2 regions of the Asaia spathodeae NBRC 105894 genome follow, and region 2 is predicted to be linked to the other one. Evidence: predicted binding sites of a transcription regulator. Region 2 holds the regulator's gene; the other holds the start of a gene.
What was found. Region 2 encodes HrcA, which represses chaperone genes, less so after heat shock. Its sites were predicted from a motif close to GTTNGCACTCNCNNNNNGNGAGTGCNAAC; they were not measured.
Positions count from the first base shown of each region.

Region 1 (3,408 bases), on a different contig from region 2:
GCGCTGGATCAGAAATCCATATCGCCCATGCCACCCATGCCACCCGGACTACCGGCCGGAGCGGCCTTCTTCTCGGGCTTCTCGGCAACCATGGCTTCCGTCGTGATCAGCAGGCCGGCAACCGAAGCTGCGTCCTGAAGAGCCGTGCGGACGACCTTGGTCGGATCGATGATGCCAGCGGCCACCAGATCCTTGTACTCGCCGTTCTGGGCGTCGAAGCCGTGCGTGTACTCGTTGATCTCGAGCACCTTGCCAGCGATGACAGCGCCATCTTCACCAGCGTTGAACGCGATCTGGCGCAGCGGAGCCTGCAGGGCCTTGCGGATGATGTCCGCACCGACACGCTGGTCGTCGTTCTGGAAAGCCAGATCCTTCAGGGCAACGGAAGCGCGGGCAAGAGCCGTGCCACCACCCGGAACGATGCCTTCTTCAACAGCGGCGCGGGTTGCGTGCAGCGCGTCATCAACGCGATCCTTGCGCTCCTTCACCTCGACTTCGGTGCTGCCACCGACGCGGATGACGGCGACGCCACCAGCCAGCTTGGCCAGACGTTCCTGCAGCTTCTCGCGGTCGTAGTCCGAGGTGGTTTCCTCGATCTGCGCGCGGATCTGTGCACAACGGCCCTTGATGTCGTCCGTGTTACCGGCGCCTTCAACGATCGTGGTGTTTTCCTTCTCGATATGCACCTTCTTGGCGCGACCGAGCATGTCGAGCGTAACCGTCTCGAGCTTGATGCCGATGTCTTCGCTGATGACCTGGCCGCCCGTCAGGATGGCGATGTCTTCCAGCATGGCCTTGCGGCGGTCGCCGAAGCCAGGAGCCTTGACGGCAGCAATCTTGAGGCCACCACGCAGCTTGTTGACGACCAGCGTGGCAAGAGCCTCGCCATCGACGTCTTCTGCGATGATCATGAGCGGACGACCGGACTGCACAACGCTCTCGAGCAGCGGCAGCATCGGCTGAAGCGAGGACAGCTTCTTTTCATGGATCAGGATGTAGGGGTTATCCAGATCCGCCATCATCTTTTCGGCGTTCGTCACGAAATACGGCGAGATGTAGCCACGGTCGAACTGCATGCCCTCGACGACGTCGAGTTCGGTGTGCAGGCCCTTGGCTTCCTCAACCGTGATCACGCCTTCGGAACCAACCTTCTGCATGGCCTGCGAGATCATCTCGCCGATTTCATGCTCGCCATTGGCCGAGATCGTGCCGACCTGAGCCGTTTCGGCCGGGGTCGTGATCTTGCGGGTATTTGCCTTCAGCTCTTCAACAACGGCCGTAACAGCCTTGTCGATGCCGCGCTTAAGATCCATCGGGTTCATGCCAGCGGCAACAGCCTTGGCGCCCTCACGGATGATGGCCTGGGCCAGAACGGTCGCGGTGGTCGTGCCGTCACCAGCGATATCGTTGGTCTTCGAGGCCACTTCGCGCACCATCTGGGCGCCCATGTTCTCGAACTTGTCGGCCAGTTCGATTTCCTTGGCGACGGAAACGCCGTCCTTGGTGATGCGCGGTGCGCCGAAGCTCTTGTCCAGAACAACGTTACGACCCTTCGGGCCGAGCGTGACCTTCACAGCGTCAGCAAGGATATCAACGCCGCGCAGCATGCGCTGGCGTGCGTCAGCGCCGAATCTTACGTCTTTGGCAGCCATAGTCTTATCTCCAGTAGAGGTTCAGTTTGCGATAACGGGGAGGCTGGAAAATCAGCCGATCACACCCATGATGTCGCTTTCCTTCATGATCAGCAGCTCTTCGCCATTGATCTTCACCTCGGTGCCGGACCACTTGCCGAACAGCACACGGTCGCCAGCCTTGACGTCCAGTGCCACGAGCTGACCCTGCTCATTACGGGCGCCCGAACCTACGGAGACGACTTCGCCTTCCATCGGCTTTTCCTTGGCGGTGTCCGGAATGATGATGCCACCGGCCGTCTTCTGCTCGCCTTCAAGGCGACGAACGACGACACGGTCATGCAAAGGCCGAAAATTTGTCATTATGGATCGCTCCACTTTTCTCTAAGGCGGCGTCCTTGCTCAAAAGCAACGCCGCCGGTTTGCGCGCCCGCTTAGCCGCAGCGCGTTAGCACTCCCGATACGAGAGTGCCAAAGAGGTAGGAGAGCCCTCGCCTATCGTCAAGTGTCGTCGTCGGGACAAATGCTGTTTTTCATCGAAGCGTCACTCGCGTTTTGCTGGCTGTCGAGCCTCGCGCCATCAAGTTCGCGTGTCAGACGGCTGCTTTCGGCTTCAGACTTCAGGCGCTCCCCCCGGGTGCGACCGAACAGGGCCCGGTTTTCCTCGGCCTTGCGAGCATCCTTCTCGCGCGCCAGACGTTTGCGCACTCGACGCAGATTGACGATTTCAGTCATGGTGATCGTTGATCCTGCCTTTGAGCGAACAAGAAAGAAGGAGGGTCGGTCCATGGGACGCCTGATATCCCTTACTGCCTCGGACACCCATCATTTCGCAGCCTACGAGGCAGGAGAGCCAACCGCCAGTCGCGCACTGGTCGTGGTGCAGGAAATTTTCGGCCTGACGGACCATATCCGTGCTGTCTGCGACGAACTGGCTGACAGGCACGGCTATCATGTCATTGCGCCGGCCTTGTTCGACCGAGCCAGACGCGACGCAGTTCTGCCTTATGATGGCGAGGGCATTCAGACAGGCCTCGATTTGCGCGCCCGGATCAGCCCTGACGGACTTCTGGCCGATGTTACGGCCAGTGCCCATGCCCTCAACCGCCACGGCCATCAGAAGGTCGGCATTCTTGGCTTCTGCTGGGGAGGACTGGTGGCATGGGAAGCCGCCACGCGCACGCGTGAATTTGCCGCCGCCGCCGCCTGGTATGGGGGCGGTATTGCCGCTTTGAGCCATGAGAAGCCCCATTGCCCGGTTCAGCTCCATTTCGGTGGCGAGGATGACCATATCCCACATACCGATATCAACACCATTCGCGAGAACCGGCCCGAGGTCGAGATCTTTGTCTATGACGATGCTGGGCATGGTTTCGGCTGTGACGACCGCCCGAGTTTCAACAAGTACGCCCGCGACCTCGCCCATGAGCGCAGCATGGCGTTTTTTGCCACCCATCTCTGATAACCGAAAGCGCGACAATGTCTGCAGATAAAACACCCGTAAATCCGCTGGTCGACAGCCCCGAGCGCGACGCCCGTATCAAGGCCAAGGCGCAGGAACTCTGGGAGGCGGATGGCAAGCCCGGCTGCGGCGCCGACGCCTATCTTGAGAACGCATCGGAGATCATCGGTATGGAGGAGAATCCTCATGCCGGTGAAATTCCGGTCAAGGATCTGCCAGAGCCTAAATTTGCCGATGTTCAGGTGGAAAATGCGGAAATCCAGAAGAATCTGGGGGAGTTTCCTGAAAGACAGACCGATCAGGGCGACCGCGAGC
Region 1 covers NZ_BAPY01000004.1:188,270-191,677, forward strand. Annotated here, with positions in the region: gene groL (chaperonin GroEL) at 9-1,652, opposite strand; gene groES (co-chaperone GroES) at 1,704-1,994, opposite strand; gene AA105894_RS04400 (DUF4169 family protein) at 2,133-2,366, opposite strand; gene AA105894_RS04405 (dienelactone hydrolase family protein) at 2,419-3,093, shown strand; gene AA105894_RS04410 (DUF2934 domain-containing protein) at 3,111-3,408, shown strand, end outside.
Region 1: a site for HrcA is predicted at 2,079-2,107, ahead of groES (co-chaperone GroES). Genes of this name have one in related genera too.

Region 2 (3,408 bases):
GTCATTGTCCTGAGCGGCTCACGTGCGACGGGGATGGTGCCCGTTTCCTGATCGATGGTCGTGACGATGCAGCGACTGCAGGGCTTGACCAGTTCGAGCTCAACGCTGCCGATCTTCAGGATACGCCATGTGTCTTCGGCCCAGGGCGTCTCTGACTCGACCACGATATTGGGTCTGAACCGCTCCATGGGTACGGGCTGGTCAAGGCGTTCATTGAGATCGGTCAGAGAAGCCGTATTGGTCACGAGTAGCGGAAAGCCGTCGGCAAAGCTGACACTCCCGAATGCGGCAGGTCGCGCCCGCTCTGGTGCGGCCATGTAGACGAGGCGACAGGGTGTTTCGAGAAAGGTGCTGACCCATTCCGCTGCCGCATCGCCTGCATCACGTGCCTCGATGTCACGGTCTTTCCACACGCTCACAAGCGCAAGGGGCGCGTCTGGCCCCGGTGGCACGAGCATGAGAGGCGTTGCCGTACCGCCTGACAGATAAAGATTTTCGCCCTCAAGGGCCGTGATGATGCGCGCCATCGCGGGATATTGGCGCTGCGTCATGAATTTGCCTTCCGGCGAGACCACCAGCCAGCGTCGGTCACCCCTTGGTCCCCATGGTTCCAGATTAAGCGCCGCAACATCGATGCGATGCAGGCTTTTGACTGGATGGATGTATAAGGCGGCAATACGGGTCACGAATACGACTCCAGATCCGGGTGGAACGGTAACAGGACCATGGCCCTTTCAGCCGGGCAGGTCACGCGAAAGGGCTGGGCATGATCGATCTCTCAAGCCTGCCGGGTGGTATGGATGCCCGTTCGGCCAAGGTGCTGCGCGAAATCGTCGAGCATTACATGGAGACGGGTGACCCGGTGGCGAGCAAGACTCTGGCCCAGAGACTGACGCCTTCTCTTTCTTCCGCCACGATACGCAATGTCATGGCCGAACTGACCCAGGCCGGTCTCCTGTTCAGCCCCCATGTGTCGGCAGGGCGTCTGCCGACAGAAAAGGGTGTGCGTCTATTTGTTGATGGCCTGCTCCAGTTCGGTGCGCTGGATGACACGGAGCGCGCGCAGATTGCCGGCAGACTCGCGCTGAAGGGGCGTTCGATGCAGGAGACGCTGGCCGAGGCATCATCGATGCTTTCCGGCCTCTCGGCTGCGGCGGGGCTCGTTCTGGCGCCGAAAGGCGATGGCGCGCTCAAGCACATCGAATTCGTGGCGCTTGGCCCAGGCAAGGCGCTCGTCATTCTCGTTGCTGCAGACGGGCAGGTCGAAAACCGTGTTATCGAGACGCCACCCGGTCTGCCGCCCTCGGCACTGGTCGAGGCCGGTAATTATCTCAACTCCCTGCTGGGCGATGTGACGCTGGCTGCGTTGCGTCAGCGTGTAGCGGCCAATCTTCAGCAGAATCGCTCCGATCTCGATTCTCTGGCTGCAAGCGTGATCGAAAGTGGTCTGGCCATGTGGGACGAGCAGCACGGTACGCTCTATCTGCGCGGTCAGGGAAATCTCCTGACAGACATTACCGAAATCGAGAAACTCACGACCATCCAGATGCTGTTCGAGCGGCTTGAAGCGCAGGAGACCATGCTGCGGCTTTTGCAACTGGCGCAGGATTCTGACGGGGTGCGCATCTATATCGGCGCCGAGAGCGGGTTTTTCGGCATGTCCGGTGTCTCGATGGTGGTGGCGCCAGCCCGCAATGAGAACAACCGGATTGTCGGTGCAATCGGGGTGATAGGCCCGACACGGCTCAATTATGGGCGCATCGTGCCGGTTGTGGATTACACGGCGCGTGTCATCGGTCGCTTGCTGAGCTGATATTATTTTTAAGAATTACTCGCAGTTTTCAGTTGCGACTGGTTCTCAAACGCTGTTAGGGTCGGCCCGTTCTGAAGTGGAATGGCTGATGATCGTCTGTTCGTGTAACGCCCTGACCAATCATGATATCGCCGACGCCGTTCGTCGGGGCGCCTCACGGCCAAACGAGGTCTATGCATCCAAGGGCTGCAAGGCCCAGTGTGGCAATTGCGTGCCCGGTGTGGTGTGTGCGCTGCGCAGTCTCATGCGCGAGCGCAAGGAAAACGCGCATCTGTTCCAGCAGGTCGAACAGGGGGGCGCTTCCGCCGCCTTTGCATGAGCGCATCGCTCTGAAAAAAGACATGAAAAAACCCGGCGAGCCGCAAGGCTGCCGGGTTTTTTCGTCACTCTTTTATCGCCCCCCAAGCCACGGGCCGGGATGGTGTCGATAGAAGGGTCTTATTCTGCCGTCTGCTCGGGAGCAGGCGAGGAGTTCAGCGTGATGTAGCGCTGGATGCCAACCTGCTTGATCAGATCGAACTGACGATCGATGAAGTCTTCATGCTCTTCCTCGTTGGCGAGGATGCGGATCAGCAGGTCACGCGACACATAGTCACGCACGCTTTCGCAATAGGCGATGCCTTCGCGCAGATCGGCCAGAGCCTTCTCTTCGAGCTTCAGATCGCAGGCCAGAATTTCCTCGACGCTTTCGCCAATCAGGATCTGGTTCAGGCGCTGCACGTTCGGCAGGCCGCCGAGATACAGGATGCGCTCGATCAGCCAGTCGGCATGACGCATCTCTTCGATGGACTCGTCATATTCCTTCTTGCCCAGCTTGGTCACGCCCCAGTGGTTCAGGGTACGGGCATGGAGGAAATACTGGTTGATGGCAGTCAGTTCGTTCGTCAGCTGAATGTTCAGATGCTCGACGACTTTCGGGTCTTTCAGCATGGGATGCTCCTTTCTCTGTCCTGTTGCGACAGGACGGCGCAAGGCCGCCCGTGACAGGCTGTGTGACGCTGTTCAAGCATAGAAAAAAATGCAGTGCAACAGAAATAACGAAGATAATAATTCCAGTATCGAAGTTGAGAATCACTCTCTTTATTTCTACAGAGTCAGTAAACGAAGTTGATTTTCAGTCGCAACAACGAAGCATATTCTGGAATATCTTTTCGCAACGAAAAACGCCCCGCAAAAGCGGGGCGTTTCAGGGGGCGGTGCCCCGGTACCGGCATTTTTCGGTGCGTCATCGCCTCTCGGCGACGGCGCATGGGTCAATCAGTAGCGCTTGCGCGAGGAGCCTTTGCCGTTGCCGACACCGCTGCTCTTGCGGAAGGCCGGACGATCGCCACTGCGATCCCCACCGCGCTCTCCGCCTCTGTCGCCGCCACGATCGCCACCGCGGAAGCCGCCCTTGCCACGAGGGGCGAATCCACCCTCACGCGGGCGGCGCGGGCCGCGCGGCGGGGCAGACGGGCCGGTCGGAGCCGAAGCCGGCTCGATCTTGGCTTCGTCAGCATCGGCGCCGGCAACGCAGGAGCGGAAACGCTCGGCGCTGTCGGGCGCGATTTCGAACAGGGTATGGTCCGTATCGATATGGATCGCACCGATCTCGC
Region 2 covers NZ_BAPY01000002.1:135,169-138,576, reverse strand. Annotated here, with positions in the region: gene AA105894_RS02230 (MOSC domain-containing protein) at 1-686, opposite strand, end outside; gene hrcA (heat-inducible transcriptional repressor HrcA) at 767-1,813, shown strand; gene AA105894_RS02220 ((2Fe-2S)-binding protein) at 1,902-2,132, shown strand; gene bfr (bacterioferritin) at 2,252-2,743, opposite strand; gene AA105894_RS02210 (DEAD/DEAH box helicase) at 3,071-3,408, opposite strand, start outside.